2 regions of the Micromonospora sp. DT231 genome follow, and region 2 is predicted to be linked to the other one. Evidence: riboswitches for the same ligand, from Rfam matches in the RefSeq annotation. Region 2 holds a riboswitch; the other holds the start of a gene.
What was found. Region 2 has a riboswitch for cyclic di-AMP ahead of ACPXBU_RS33685 (coiled-coil domain-containing protein). Riboswitches for the same ligand answer to the same signal wherever they lie in the genome.
Positions count from the first base shown of each region.

Region 1: another riboswitch for cyclic di-AMP. It lies ahead of ACPXBU_RS09575 (C39 family peptidase); the one in region 2 lies ahead of ACPXBU_RS33685 (coiled-coil domain-containing protein).

Region 1 covers NZ_JBNCNO010000003.1:300,753-308,589, forward strand. The annotation lists gene ACPXBU_RS09555 (glycosyltransferase family 2 protein) at 1-829, opposite strand, end outside; gene ACPXBU_RS09560 (acyltransferase family protein) at 1,106-2,341, shown strand; gene ACPXBU_RS09565 (hypothetical protein) at 2,434-2,883, shown strand; gene ACPXBU_RS09570 (hypothetical protein) at 3,017-3,787, shown strand; cyclic di-AMP (ydaO/yuaA leader) riboswitch at 4,072-4,213, shown strand; gene ACPXBU_RS09575 (C39 family peptidase) at 4,446-5,294, shown strand; gene ACPXBU_RS09580 (alpha/beta fold hydrolase) at 5,428-6,174, shown strand; gene ACPXBU_RS09585 (hypothetical protein) at 6,233-7,534, shown strand; gene ACPXBU_RS09590 (CDP-glycerol glycerophosphotransferase family protein) at 7,575-7,837, opposite strand, start outside.
Region 2 covers NZ_JBNCNO010000021.1:48,759-56,595, reverse strand. The annotation lists gene ACPXBU_RS33710 (heavy metal translocating P-type ATPase) at 28-2,280, opposite strand; gene ACPXBU_RS33705 (hypothetical protein) at 2,295-3,266, opposite strand; gene ACPXBU_RS33700 (heavy-metal-associated domain-containing protein) at 3,280-3,489, opposite strand; gene ACPXBU_RS33695 (metal-sensitive transcriptional regulator) at 3,586-3,882, shown strand; gene ACPXBU_RS33690 (YibE/F family protein) at 4,084-5,457, shown strand; cyclic di-AMP (ydaO/yuaA leader) riboswitch at 5,624-5,754, shown strand; gene ACPXBU_RS33685 (coiled-coil domain-containing protein) at 5,759-6,778, shown strand; gene ACPXBU_RS33680 (carbonic anhydrase) at 6,843-7,565, opposite strand; gene ACPXBU_RS33675 (helix-turn-helix transcriptional regulator) at 7,793-7,837, shown strand, end outside.

The DNA.
Region 1 (7,837 bases), on a different contig from region 2:
CGTCGTTGCCCACCACCACCAGGTAGTGGCTGATCATCAGCTGGAACAACTCGGCCCGCAACCGCTCGTCGGGGTGCCTGCGGGCGACCCAGTCCAACAGGCGCTCGTACTGGGCGAACGCGTCGAAGTGCCGGCCACTGCGGGTGGAGGTGATCGCGCCGTGCCGGCCCTGCCGGTACAGGTAGCAGACCCGGTCCAGCACGGAGATCTTCTCCGCGCCGATCAGCAGCGGGTGGCTGAACGGGATGTCCTCGTACCAGCCGGGGAAGAACCGCAGCTCCAACTGGTCCAGGAAGTCCCTGCGGACCACCTTGTTCCAGGCGGTGTGCTGCACCCGCAGCAGGTGCGGCTGGTCGTCGAGGCGGGTCACGTCGGCGATCCCGCGCAGCAGGTGACTGCTCGCGTCGACCTCCCGCCGGCCGTCCTCGTGCACCCGCAGGTGATCCAGCATCAGCACGTCGGGCTGGTGCTGGCGCAGCCGGTCCAGCACCGCCGGGATCGTGCCGGGCGGCACCCAGTCGTCGCTGTCGATGAACCAGACGTACCGGCCGGTGGCCACGTCGAGCCCCGCGTTGCGGGCCAGACCCAGACCCACGTTGCTGCTCAGGTGCACGACGCGGACCCGGTCGTGGCCGGCGGCGTACGAGCGGAGCATCTCGCCGCAGCCGTCCGGGGAGGCGTCGTCGACGGCGATCAACTCGACCGCGTCCGACTCGCCGGCCGGGATGTCGGCCCGGATCGACTCGAGGCACTGGTACAGGTACGCCTCGACGCCGTACACGGGCACGACGATGCTCAGCAGCGGTGCGTGCGTCGGCTCATTGACCACGCCCGCCACCTTCGACGACCCGGGTGGCCGGCCCCGGAACCGCACGTGACCGCCGATGGTGGAGTCGCTGAACTCCCACCCAGCGGAAGGTTAACGCCGCCCGCCCCACCACGCCCGGGACCGGTGGGACTCGTCCGGTTCACCCGGGAGTGACCCGGTAGGGTGCCCCGGGTGCGGCCCCGCCGGGCCGTCGCGGGCGTCGCCGCCGGGCCGTCCACGCCGTGCCGAGGAGGATACGAACGTGCTGGTGACCCTGCCAAGCCTCGGTATCCGCTCATGACGAGCGCCGCCGCGCCGTCGACCGCCCGGCCCGCCCCCGCACCGCTCCGGCTGCCCTCGCTGACCGGGCTGCGCTGGATCGCCGCGCTGCTGGTCTTCGGGTTCCACGCGGGCACCATGCGGATCATCGCCGAGCCGGACTACAAGGCCGTTGTCGACAAGCTGTTCGGCCTCGGCCTGTCCGGGGTGCAGTTCTTCTTCATCCTCAGCGGGTTCGTGCTGGTCTGGTCGGCCCGGGTCGGCGACTCCCGGCGTACCTTCTGGCGGCGTCGGATTGCCAAGATCTACCCCAACCACCTGGTGCTGTTCGGGGCGACGTTGCTCGTCGCCTGGTGGTTCGCCGACCCGGTCCTGCCGGCGGCCGCGTTGGAGAACGTGCTGCTGTTGCAGGCGTGGGATCCCCGGCCGGGCTGGTTCTACAGCCTCAACACGGTGAGCTGGTCGCTCTCCTGCGAGTTCTTCTTCTACCTCTGCCTGCCGCTGGCGCTGCCGCTGCTGCGCCGGGCCCGGCCGAAGCTACTCGTGGTGCTGATCGTCGCGCTGCCCCTGCTGATCCTCGCGCTCTGGCCGGCCCAGCACCTGGTGCCGGAGGTGAGCCGGTGGTGGTTCACCCAGATCTTCCCGCCGGTCCGGTCGCTGGAGTTCTGGCTGGGCGCGGTGGCGGCCGAGTTGATGCGCCGGGGACTCTGGCGCGGCCCGGGGCTGACCTGGGCCAGCGTCATCTTCGTGGGCACCTGGGCGGTTGCCACGCAGTGGATTCCCGCGGAGCTGTGGACCACGCTGCTCGCGGTCACGTACCTGCTGGTGATCACCGCCGCCGCGGACGCGGACGTGCGGGACCGGCGGTCGCCGTGGCGGTCCCGCCCGCTGGTCTGGCTCGGCGAGGTCTCCTTCGCCTTCTACCTGGTCCACGTGTTGGTGATGACGAGCGTGCTGCGCTTCACCGGCGACTGGGGGACCGGCTTCGAGGGCTGGCGCGGCCCGGTCGTGGTGCTCGGTTTCCTGCTGGTGACACTGCTCCTCGCCGGGCTGCTGCATCGCTACGTCGAAACCCCGATGATGCGCCGGCTCGCACCGCGCCGTCCGGCCCGAGCGGCGTCCGTCCCCGGACAACGCACGGCCGGCAGCCGGGCCGCCGGCAACGACGCCCCCGAGACCGGCGTGGGGACCCGCACCGAGGCCGGCGGGCCCGACCAGACCGACAATCGATCCACGTACGCGGACACGCGCTGACGCCATCCACCCTGGTCAGCGGGCTCGGCGCGGCGCGCGTCGACACGCCCGTGGTCGATGCGCCCGGGTCGGCACGACGGTAGCGTGGGGACGTGCTTCCGGTCGCGTTCACCTGTCCCCTGTGGTGGGTGGCGCGCTGGGCGACCCGGGTGCTGACCAGCCTCGCCGTCGTCGCGGCCCTGGCGCTCGGCGCCGGCCCGAACCCGTCCGCCGCGCCGAACCCGTCCGCCGCGTCGAGCCTGAGTGCCGTGCCGAGCCTGAGTGCCGCGCCGAGCCTGAGTGCCGCGTCGAGCCTGAGTGCCGCGTCGAGCCTGAGTGCCGCGTCGAGCCTGAGCGCCGCGCCGACCGTGGGCGCCGGGCCGAGTGCGGGTGTCGCCGGGGAGGCCTCCCCGGCCTGGTCGGTCGACGCGCAACCGGCGCTCCCCGGCGGTCAGGGCGCCGTCGTGACCGGCGCGCTGCCGGTGCGCGCGGCCGGGTCCGACCGGCTGCCCCTCGTCGACGGCTCCCGCAGCCGGGCGCCCCGGGGTCCACCCGGGCGCTGAGCCACCGGGACGAGCGTCCCGTCGCCGCGCCCTGTCGACAGACCAGCTCCGCACCCCGCCGACCCGTGGCCCGCCCGTGGCCAGGGGACTCGCGGGGCCCTCATCGCTCTGCTTCCTCCGCGAGGTGCCGACCATGGAGACCGCCGTCTTCTACCAGTTCGTAACCGAGGTACCGCAGGCCGCCGCCATCTGGTCGGCCCTGTTCCTCCTGGCGCTGGGCGTGCTCGCCGTGCTGGTCGCCAGGCCCGAACGGGACCGGCCCATCGGTGACCCGTCGCCGGCCGTACCGACCGCCCGCGAGGTGGCCGCGGCCGAGGTCGTCGACAGGCGCCGGTACGCCGAGGAGGTGGCTGTCGCCGCGGCCGGCGCGGCCAGGACGGCCCAGCGGCGGCGCGATGCCTGGCTGATCAGTCAGGAGCAGGCGGAACGGGCCTGGGCGCGGTACGACGAGGCGGACGCCGCCGCGCGCCGCTTCGCGGGATCCGGGGCGCTGCCCACCCCGGGCACCCCCCGCACCCCGGCCGAGTACGCCGCCCGGGAGCGCTACCTGCACCGTGCGGCGACGGCGGCGTACTGGCGGGGCGACCTGAGCATGGCGCAGCTCAGCGACGTGTTCGGGCGGCGGCACGGCTGGGATCCCCGGCGGCACCCGGTCGAGCAGGAAGCGCTGCTCAGCCGGGCGATCCGGGACGCGCGACGGGCCGACCACCAGGCCGCCGCCGACGCGGAGCGGGCCGCCTGGCGGGCCGCGGAACTGGCCGCCGAGTCGGCGCGCGCCCTTGTCCAGGAGGCGGCTTTGGCAGCGGCCCGGCTGCGGCCCAGCCGGGCACCGGCCCGCCGGCTGGTGCCCGGGGCTGCCCGCCCCGCCGTCGTGACACGCTGGCGTCCCGCCCGTGCGGGTTGAGCTCGATCCGTTATGTGAGCCCGCTCACCGCATTCCGAAATCGGGCGTCCGGCACGATCGGCTCGATTGTTCCCGGGATTGTGGCCGCACTTTTGGCGACCTGTCCGGTTGTCGCCCGTAGGCGTCACCGTAACCGCTTGTCCCATCGAGTCACGTCATCGGCCAGACGCGGAGAAATTGCTGCGCCGATCCGGGTTTACGCAGGTGAACCTGGCTTGGCAGGGTGTGAACGGGCCAGTAGTGTCGTCCCGTCCGGTGCGGTAACCGATCGCAAGAGGCGACGCCGCGCCGACCCGCTTAATCGTGATGAACGAACCGGGGACCCATCAGTAAGTCCGGGGTGAATCCGCGAGCCACGGCCCGCGGTAGGGCGATCTTCCCGCCCGAATCCGTCAGCTAACCCGGTAGGCGGTCTCGGAAGGAGTTCCATCCTCGTGCAGCATCTCTCCACCCCTCGGCTGTTCCCTCGCCTCCACGGCGCAGCGGTGCCCCCGCTCATCGGTCACGTGACGGTGAGCTGACCCCCGGGTCATCGCCCAACCGCCCGGCCACGCCGGGTGTTCCCCTGAGCGGTTCACCATCCGCGGACCATCGTCCGCGCGCTGGCCCCTGCCCGGATACCGGCCCGGCCCCGGTGTGCCGCTCTCCCCCCCGATCCGTGGAGGACCCCGTGAAGCACACCATGCAGCGTCAGCTCCGCCGCATCGCCACCCAGCGCCCGTACCAGATCGCCGCCGCCTCCGCCGCGGCCCTCGTGATCGCCACCACCACCGGCACCCTGCTCGCCACCACCGACGACGCGCCGGCCGGCCAGCGCACCGCGACCACTGTCGCCGAGATGCGCAGCGACGTCGCCGCCTCCCGTGGCGAGGTGCGAGACGCCTCCCCGTCGGCCAGCGCCGCGCCGACGAGCGCCGCCCCGGCCACCAGCGCCGCCGCGCCCGCCGCCAAGGCGAGCAGCAACCCGGACCTGACCCGCAAGCCGGAGCGGCCGAAGCCGCCGGCGACAAAGGTGCTCGACTACGAGTACGAGGCGCAGAACACCTACTACAACTGCGGCCCGGCGGCCACCCGCAACGCGCTCAGCGCCACCGGGATCGACCGTACCCAGGAGGAACTCGGCGCCGAACTGGGCACCACCGAGATGGGCACCAACTCGGCCGAGGACACCACGCGGGTGCTCAACGCCGAGGTGAAGGGCTCCCCGTACCGGACCCGGATGTTCGCCGGCGCGCCCAGCCCGGCCCAGATGGACCGCCTCCAGGCCGACGTCGTCAAGGCCATCACCGACGGCCGGGGCGTGGTCGCCAACGTCGTCGGGGACGCCACCGACACCGACGGCAGCTGGCACTCCTACGGCGGGGGGCACTACGTCGCCGTCGTGGGTTACAAGGACAACGGCCGCACGGTACGCATCGCCGACTCGGCGAACCCGTCCGACCCGTCGTACTGGATCACCACGATCGACCTGGCCAACTGGATCGCCAGCCGGGGCTACTCCGCCTGACCCAGGCACGCTGACCGCCACGGGCGCCGTCCCTCACGAGGGGCCGGCGCCCGTGGCGTCTCTCCCGCCGGTCCGGGGTACGCCCCCGTCGACGACTCTCGTCCGGGACCGTGAACCGTGGGAGACTGCGGCCGTGGTGGATGAATCGGGTGGTCACACCGGTCGACGGCCGGTCCTGCTGCTGTTGCACGGCATGGGGGCGACCGGTGACGTGTGGTTGCCGTGGGCGCCGCACCTGGAACGACACTGGCCCGGCCGGTGGCTGGCACCGGACCTCGCCGGCCACGGCTGGACGCCGCCGCTGCCGTCGTACTCCTTCGCCGGTTTCGCCCGGCGGATCGCGCCGGCCCTCGCCCTCGACGATCGTCTCGTCGTGCTCGGGCACTCGCTGGGTGGTGTGGTCGGCCTCGCGTTGGCCGCGCGCGACGCCGGGATGCCCGTGGACGCGGTGGTCGGGTTGGGGATCAAGGCGCTCTGGTCACCCGCCGAGCTGGACCGCGCCGCCGAGTTGGCCGCCCGCCCGGTGAGCTGGTTCGCCAGCCGCACCGAGGCGGCCCGCCGCTACCTGCGTGTCTCCGGGCTGGCCGGCCTGCTCCCGCCGGACCACCCGGTGGTGGACGCTGGCCTCCGTCAGGTCGACGGCCGGTGGCGTCTCGCCATGGATCCGAACGCCTTCGCCGTCGGCGAGCCCGACCTGAGCGCGCTGCTGGCGGCGATCGACGTGCCGGTGCTGCTGGCGCGCGGCGAGCACGATCCGATGGTCACCGACGCGCAGCTCAAGGAGTACGGCGTACCGGTCGCCACACTGCCCGGTCTCGGCCACAACGCGCACGTGGAGGATCCGGCGGCCGTCCTGGCGCTGCTGGACGCGTACCGCTGAGCTTCGTCGGGGTGATAAACCCGTAGTGCCGCCCCACCCCGACGCCTACCATTCCGCGGTGATGTCCCCTGTCGAGCAAGCCCTGGTCACGAGCGTGAGCCTGAACGTCGTCGACACCCGACTCGACGACGCGGCGCGTCGCTGCCGGCCGCTCGTCGCGTCGCTCGGCGCGGTGAGCCTCACCGCGTCCCGAACCGAGGTCGACGGCCCCCGCGCCGGGGTGAACCTGGACCTCGGGCTGACGCCGGCCTCCCCGTCGGCGTCCGGCGGGGAGGCGGTACGCCAGGTCGTCGCACCGCTGCTGGAGCGCTTCCGGTGGGGCCGTGGCGACCTCGACATCTCCGACACGGCTGCCGGCCATCCGTGGGGTTTCGCCGCCGGTCCCGAGCGGACGACCGACGGCGTGACGCCGTTGAGCGTGTCCGTCGGCGCGGTCGGTGACACTCCGGAGGAGTGGTGGGATCCGCCGGAGTGGCTGCCCGCCGACGCACCCGTCCGGTCCGTCCGGCGACGGGTCAGGCGACTGCCGGCAGCGGCGTCCGACGACGACGTGGTGGCCCGGGTGCACGCCCGGCTGACGGCCCCGGATCTCGACACCGCCCTGGTCCGCTGCCTTTCACTGCTCGGACGGGCGGACGTCTGGTCCGTCGACCTCCACCCGGTGGCGGTCGACGGGGGCGGCGTGTGGGGTCTGGCCCTGCTCCTGGTGCTGCCCCTGGTCGACGTGTCACCGCAGGCTCCCTTCGGGACCGGGGTGGACGCCCTCGCCGCCGAGTTCGGATTCCTGACGGGGCGCCTGCGCAGGTCACCGCTCGGCGTCTGGATGGTGGCGGCGATGGAGGCGGACCGACCACTCACCGAAGACCCGACGGTCGAGGCGCTGTACGTGCGGACCGGCATCGACCCGTTCGACCCGGGGCCGGTCGACCGGCCGGTGGAGACCCGGGAGATGGCGCTGAGTGAGGACGGTCCGGACGAGGCCGAGTTGATCAGCGCGATCGAGGAGGCGTTGCGGGACGCCGTACGGGTCGTGCTGACCGTCGACGTCGTCGGCCCGGTCGCGGACGCCACGGCCGTCGTCCGGGACGTCGTCGGGTTGGACGAGGAGGACATCGAGTCGGTCGGTAGCGAGACCCTCGCCGACGGGCGGCGGAGAATCGTGGCACACCTCGGGGCCACGCTGATGGGCGCCGAGGAGGTGCTGCGGTTCGTCGTCGCCTCCTCCGCACTCCAGCCGTGGGAGTTGTCGCTCCCCGAGTCGGCCGACGGCATCGCGACAGCCGAGTGGCACGCGCCGGCCGGCACGTCCGGGATCGTCCGGATCGAGCTGAACGCGGGGGATCGGCTCGGCCTGCGCTAGCCGCGTACCCTAGCCCTCTCGCCGGGCCCGACAGGCGGGGTCAGGCGAGGGGGGAGAGCTGCGGCGCACGCTCGGCCGCGGGGTCCTCCGTCGCCGCCAGCTCCCGGCGGGCGGCGGTCAGGAACGCCTCGGCGTACGACTCGGCGGGGAAGTCACCCAGGTAGCGCCGGCGGGTGGCCCAGCGCTCCGCCGCCAGCGGATCGGTGTCCAGCAGCGCGGTCAGCACCTCGTCCACGTTGGACAGGTCCCGACGCAGCACGTAACCCGACGCGGCCAACGGGAACCGCTCGGCGAACCTGTCGC
Region 2 (7,837 bases):
CCGTCGCCGGTCCAACCATTACCGCCGTCACAGTCTGCGATCGGCCGCGGCCGGACGGAACCGGCGCAACCGCAGACTGTTGGCCACCACGAAGACCGAGGAGAACGCCATCGTGGCGCCGGCGATCATCGGATTGAGCAGCCCGGCGGCGGCCAACGGCAGAGCCGCCACGTTGTAACCGAACGCCCAGAACAGGTTGCCCCGGATGATGCCGAGCGTGCGCCGGGACAACCGGATGGCGTCCACCGCGGCGTCCAGGTCGCCCCGGACGAGGGTGAGATCGGACGCCTCGATCGCCACGTCGGTGCCGGTGCCCATGGCCAACCCCAGGTCGGCCTGGGCCAGCGCCGGGGCGTCGTTGACCCCGTCACCGACCATCGCCACCGACCGCCCCTGCGCCTGGAGCCGCTTGACCACGTCGACCTTGCCGGCCGGCAGCACCTCGGCGATCACCTCGTCGATGCCCACCTCTGCGGCGATCGCGCGGGCCACCGTGGCGTTGTCCCCGGTGAGCAGGACCGGGGTGAGCCCCAGCGCCCGCAGCCGGGCCACCGCCGCCCGGCTGGTCGGCCGGACCACGTCGGCGACCGCGAGCACACCCCGGACCCGCCCGTCCCAGGCCGCGACGATCGCCGTACGGCCGGCGGCCTCCGCGTCGCGGACGGCCCACTCGACCTCCGGCGGTACGTCGATCCCCCGCTCCCGCAGCAGCCGCACCCGACCGACGAGCACGACCCTTCCGTCGACGGCGCCGGTCACGCCCAGCCCTTCGAGGTTGCCGAAGCCCGTCACCGGGGGCAGCGACCCCGCCTCGGCGGCGCCCGCCGCGACCGCGCGGGCGATCGGGTGCTCGGAGGCGGCCTCCACCGCCCCCGCGAGCCGGAGCAGCTCGCCCCGATCCGTGCCGCTCGTCGGCACCACGTCCACCAGGGTCATCCGGCCGGTCGTCACGGTGCCCGTCTTGTCCAGCACGACGGTGTCCACCCGGCGGGTCGACTCCAGCGCCTCCGGCCCCTTGATCAGCACACCGAGTTGCGCTCCCCGGCCGGTGCCGACGAGCAGCGCGGTAGGGGTGGCCAGGCCGAGCGCGCAGGGGCAGGCGATGATCAGCACGGCGACGGCGGCGGTGAACGCGGCGGTCGGGCCGGCGCCGGTGCCGAGCCACCAGCCGAGCGTGCCGACGGCGAGGGCGATGACGATCGGCACGAAGACACCGGAGATCCGGTCCGCGAGCCGCTGGACGGCGGCCTTGCCGCTCTGCGCCTGCTCGACCAGGTCGGCCATGCGGGCGAGTTGGGTGTCCGCGCCGACCCGCGTGGCGCTGACGATCAGCCGTCCGCCCGCGTTGATTGTCGCGCCGACCACGCCGTCGCCGGGGCCGACCTCGACCGGCACCGACTCGCCGGTGAGCATGCTGGCGTCGACGGCGGACGTGCCCTCGTCGACCACCCCGTCGGTGGCGATCTTCTCTCCGGGGCGCACCACGAACCGGTCACCGACGGCAAGCCGATCCACCGGAATCAGGGTCTCCACCCCGTCGCGCAGCACTGCCACCTCCTTGGCGCCGAGGTCGAGCAGGGCGCGCAGGGCCGCGCCGGCGGTCCGCTTGGATCGGGCCTCGAAGTAGCGGCCGGCCAGGATGAACACCGTCACCCCGGCGGCCGCCTCCAGGTAGATGTTGCCGGCCCCGTCGGTGCGGGTGATGTCGAAGCGGAACGGGTGCGTCATTCCGGGCATGCCGGCGTCACCGAGGAAGAGCGCCCAGAGCGACCAGCCGAACGCGGCCAGGGTGCCGAGCGAGACCAGCGTGTCCATCGTCGCCGCGCCGTGCCGCAGGTTGGTCCAGGCGGCCCGGTGGAACGGCAGCCCACCCCAGACCACCACCGGCGCGGCAAGGGTCAGCGACAGCCACTGCCAGTAGTCGAACTGCCAGGCCGGGACCATGGCCAGCAGGACCACGGGCACGCTGAGCACCACCGAGACCCAGAGCCGGGTACGCGGGCCGCGCAACGGGTCGGTCGGCTCCTCGACCGGCTGCGGGGTCGGCAGCGCCGCCGTGTACCCGGTCTTGCGCACGGTCTCGATCAGGTCGTCCGGCGTGACGCCGTCGGCGTACCGGACGGTTGCCTTCTCGGTGGCGTAGTTGACGGCGGCGCTCACGCCGTCCATCCGGTTGAGCTTCTTCTCGATCCGGGCGGCGCAGGCGGCGCAGGTCATCCCGCCGATCGCCAACTCGATCCGGTTGGGCGCCTCGGGCAGCGGTCTGCTGGTGGTGGTCATGGTGTGGGGTCCCGTCAGTTGTGCCCGTGCCCGGGGGTGCCGTGGTCGGCGCCGCCGCTGGGCGCGGGTCCGCTCGGTGCGGGTCCGCTCGGTGCGGGTCCGCTCGGGTTGTTCCCGGTCGGCGGGTTGCCGGCGACGACTGTGAACTCGGCGGTGTGCACCGTCCCGCCGTGCTGGAAGTCGAGGTAGAGCCGGTAGGCGCCGGTCGAGGGCACCTCGGCGAGGAAGCTGACGGCCGGGCCGGGCCGGGTCCGCCCGTCGCCCGGCGTCCCGTCCGGATGCACGTGCAGGTACGCGAGGTCGCCCCGGCGCAGTGCCACCAGGTGCCCGTACGCGCCCAGGTAGGGCTCCAGGTCGGTGACCGGCCGGCCGTCCCGGCTGACGGTGAAGGTGAGCGGGGCGGTGCGGCCGGGCTGCGGCGAGCCGGTCAGGGTGACCGTGTAGCCGTCGACGGTGGTGCTGGTCGCCGGGGCGGGCAGCGGTCGGTCGGTCAGCTCGCCGGGGACCGTCACGTCCACGCCGAGCGTCAGCGACTCACCCCCGGTCGGTGTGAAGTCGGCGAACGCCCGCCACTGCCCCGGGCCGGCCAGCGGCGTGCCGACCCGCCAGGTGCCGTCCGCGGCCAGGTCGGGGTGCACGTGCCGGAAACCGGAGAGGTCCCGGCGGACCACGATCAGGTGCATCCTCCTGTCGTGCGCCACGTCGTACCGGGTCACCGGCTGGCCGTCCGGACCGGTGATCCGGAAGGCGAACTCGTCGGCCGGGGCGTCGACCGGGTCGAGGGTGTAGCCGCGGTCGGAGACGAGCAGTCCACCGGGAATCCGGTCGGCCGGCTCGCCGTGCCCTCTCGTCGCCGGGTCGGCGTGGCCGTCGTGCCGGCCCTCGGCCACCGGGGCGCGGTCGACCACCCGACCGACCCCGTACGTCGCGCCGAAGATCGCCGCGAGGCCGACAGCGAACCCGGCCACTCTCGTCACGGTACGCATGTCGGCCCCCCGCTCACGCGTCGACGAGGTCGTAGCCGGCCTCGTCGACGGCGGCCCGGACGACCTGCACGTCGAGGGGCTGCTCGCTGTTCACGGTGACCTGCCCGGTCGCGAGATCGACCTGGACGTCACGTACGCCCGCGATGGCGCCGACCTCGGCGCTTACCGCGCTGACACAGTGCCCGCAGGTCATGCCCTGCACCTGGAACGTCGTGTTGACCATCGGATCGTCTCCCTCTGCGTACCGGTACCCGGTGGGGGTATCCCCCTCGGAAGTGCACCGTACCATACCCCCAGGGGGTAGGCTATCCTGGTCGGCATGAGCGCACCCACCCCGATCCGCGGGTACACCGCCAGCAAGGACCAGCTGCTCGCGCGGCTCCGCCGAGTCGAGGGGCAGGTCCGCGGCATCGAGAAGATGGTCGACGACGACCGCTACTGCATCGACGTGCTCACCCAGATCTCCGCGATCCAGGCCGCGCTCGACAAGGTGGCGCTGGGGCTGCTCGACGGGCACGCCCGGCACTGCATGCACGAGGGTGCGGCCGAGGGACGGGCCGACGAGATGGCCACCGAGATGATGGCGGCGGTCGGCCGGCTGATGAAGCGCGGCTGACGCAGCGCGGCAGATACAGCGCGGGTGCCGGCACCGCGGCGAGGGGCCGACTTCCGGGCAACCAGGGCCGGGCACTGACCGTCCGTGATCGCGTGGTCGTCGGTTCGCGATCCGCCGCGCCCCGCGCCGCCTTTCGGTGACGACACTGAACCGCGCGGCCCGCCGGCACGTATCCCGCACCGGATCGTTGGGAGTCTCGACTTGGGTTCCGACCACGCCCGCCCCGCTCCGTCCGCCCCACCCCGGGTGCGACGGATCCTCGTCATGACCGTGGTGCCCCTCTTCGTCGCCACAGTGGTCGCCGCGGCGCTGCTCTGGCCGCGCGGAGGAGCACCGCGGACCGACGGCGGAGCGGACGTGCCGCGCTACGCCGGCACGGTGACAAGGGTGGTGACCGAACCGTGCCCGCCGCTGCCGTCGAGCCCGGAGGGCACACCCAGGGTCGGCAACGGGCCGTGCGGCACCGTCGACGTCCGGGTGGACGACGGACCGGCCGCCGGCCAACAGGTGAGCACACCGGTGCCCGACGGCCCGGGCGCGCCACGGGTCGACGTCGGCGACGAGGTCGTCCTTGTCGAGTTGACCGACCCGACCGATCCCACGCTCAGTAACTGGAACATCGCCGAGCACCAGCGCGGCACCCCACTTGTGTGGTTGGCGGTGGTCTTCGCCGCCGCGATCGTCGCGTTCGGCCGGTGGCGGGGGCTGGCCGCGCTCGCCGGGTTGGCGGCCAGCTTCGCCATCCTGCTCACCTTCGTGCTGCCGGGCATCGGCGCCGGCCGGTCACCTCTCCTGGTGGCGGTGGTCGGCGCCGCCCTGATCATGTTCGTGGTGCTCTATCTGACCCACGGCGTCACCGCGCAGACCTCGGTCGCGGTGCTCGGCACCCTGGGCAGCCTGGTGCTGACCGGCGCGCTCGCCACCATCGCCACCGGGGCAACGCACCTCACCGGCTTCGGCAGCGAGGACGCGACGACTCTGTCGATGTTCCAGGGTGACGTGGACCTGCACGGCCTGCTGCTCGCCGGGATCATCATCGGGTCGCTCGGGGTGCTCGACGACGTGACGGTCACCCAGGCGGCCACCGTCACCGAGCTGGCGAACGCCAATCCCGGGCTGACCCGCAGGCAGCTCTACCGTGCGGCGACACGTGTCGGCCGGGCGCACATCGCCTCCACCGTCAACACGATCGTGCTGGCGTACGCGGGCGCGTCGCTGCCCCTGCTGCTCCTGCTCACCGCCGACGCGCGGCCGATCGGGCAGCTCCTCACCAGCGAGTTCCTCGCGCAGGAGATCGTCCGCAGCGCGGTCGCGACACTCGGGCTGATCGCCGCCGTGCCGCTGACCACCGGACTGGCCGCGATCGTGACCGCGGCCGGGCGCGCCGACACCACGCCGCCCGTCGATGCCACCCGGTCGCGCCCCCGGGCGGACGACCGGGCGGAGGCGCTGGCCGCCCTCAACGCGCCGCGATCGCGGCAACCCGACGAGCCGGACCAGACGCGGACCCGGCGCCCATCCACCGCCACCGACGGGTGGCCGGAGTCGAACAGGAGCACGGATACGGCATGGTGACACTCCTCAGCGTGACCAGATCGGGTCCCCCACCTGAGAACCGCGTCACTGGTTACCCACCGCTATGGCGAAATGACACTTTTGGTCGGCATCCAGGCGTAGCTCACCCAGTCGACTCTCGGGTAACCTCGCTGCCGGTTACCGATGAAGGCGCGAAGCGGCGCCTGCGGTGCCACCGCCCAATCGCCAACCGGCGAGCCGGGGACCCAGGTGTGTGGGGTGAATCCGCGTCAGCGGTAGGGGCCACTTCCGCCCCGAACCCGTCAGCTAACCCGGTCGGCGGTCGACGGAAGGGAACATTGTGACGGCACCCCTACGCCGCTGGATGACACCCGTGGTGGCCGTGATCGCCGCACTGACCGTGCTCGCCGGGCCCCTCCCGGCCCACGCCGCCCCGACGACCCCCACGCCGTCCGGGCACGAGGAGGACGGCGAGCCCCAGCTGCTCAACGACGTCATCGAGCAGGCCAACCGCGACTACTCCGCCGCCAAGTCCAGACTGGACAAGTCCAAGAAGCGGCAGCTCGAGTTGGCGCTTGAGGTGGACCGGGCCAAGGCCGACCTGGACGCGCTGGCGCCACAGGTCGGGGAGATCGCCGCCCAGTCGTACCGGACCGGTCGGATCGGCGCGCTGGCGATGCTGCTCGAAAGCGACGCTCCGGACACGTTCGTCCAACGTGCCGCGATGCTCGACGAGATCAACATGGTGAACGAGAACAAGCTCGCCGAGGTCAACGCGGTGAAGTCCCGCGCCGAGCAGGCCAAGCTGCTCCTCGACACCGAGGTCCGCGAGCAACAGAAGCAGACCGCCGTGATGGCCAAGCGGAAGACCGAGGCCGACAAGGCGCTCTCCCTGGTCGGCGGCAAGGGCTTCACCGGCGGCCTGGTGGACGCCACCTCGAAGGTCGCCAAGATCGGGCCGGGCCGCACCGCCGACGGTGACTGGAAGGCACAGTCCTGCAGCGAGAACGACCCGACCACGTCCGGCTGCATCACGCCACGCACGCTGCACGCGTACAAGGAGGTCAAGGCGGCCGGCTTCAACCGGTTCGTCGGCTGCTACCGCTCCGGCGGGCCGTGGGAGCACCCGAAGGGCCGCGCCTGCGACTGGTCGCTGCAGAAGAGCGGCTTCGCCCCGTGGCACAACAACGACACCCGGATGTACGGCAACAACGTCGCCGCCTTCCTCATCCGTAACGCCGACCGGCTCGGCATCTACTACGTGATCTGGAACCGGCAGATCTGGTTCCCGGCGAGCGGCTGGAAGTCGTACAGCGGGCCGTCGAACCACACCGACCACGTGCACATGTCGCTGCTCTGACCCACCGGATCCTTCGTCGAGGGCCGCTCCGCACCACGCGGGGCGGCCCTCGACGTGTCAGCCCCTAGGCGGCCGTGGCCGGGTCGGCCGACCCGGTCGGCACGTCGAGCGACGCGAAGCCGGCCGGGACGGCCGCCACCGGGCGTACGACTCCGGCGGCGAGGCGGTACGACACGCCCACCACCGCGCACCGCCCCTGCGCCACCTCGTCGGCCAGCACGGGCGACTGCCGGAGCAGCGTCTCGACGGTCTGCGCGATGTGGATGTCGACGATGCCGTCGATGTCGTGCACACCCTCGGCCTCGGCCCTGCGCAGACTGGGCAGCACGGCATCGACCACCGCGCCCAGGTGCCCGGGAGGTTGGGTGCCCGTCGCGGAGGACTCCCGCGCCGCCTGCACCGCCCCGCACGAGTCGTGGCCGAGCACCACCACGAGCGGGGTGCCGAGGACCGTCACCGCGTACTCCACGCTGCCGAGCACCTCCGGACCGGCGGTGTGCCCGGCCGTGCGGACCACGAACAGGTCACCGAGCCCCCGGTCAAAGATGATCTCGGCGGCCAGACGGGAGTCGGAGCAGCCGACGATCACCGCGAACGGGTGCTGTCCGTCGGCCACGGCGGCCCGGTGCCCGGCGTCCTGGTTGGGGTGGCGTGGGGCGCCGCTGACGAAGCGCCGGTTTCCGGCGGTCAGCTCGGCGTACGCCCGGGCCGGCTCACTGGGCGCGGACGCCCGGTCGGCGGTCCGCTGCGGACCCGGCTGCCCGCCGGGAGTTCCAGGACGACTCATCCCCGCACCTCGTCTTCACGCGTCTGACCTGGTCAGAGGGCTTTTCAGCCGGGCCGGCGGCGGCGCTGGCCCGGGCTCCACGGTCACACGCACCCCAAGACGCGTCAAGGTATGCGTGATTTAGATTTCATACGTTGACGTCGGGTCCGACCCCTGGGTGGCGCACCGAGCGCACGGCGGGCGAGACTCCCGAGGGCAGGACGGACGTCCGGAGAGGCGGTCACACGATGGCGAGCACTGCGACGGGTGACACCGGCGGCGGGCGGAACTGG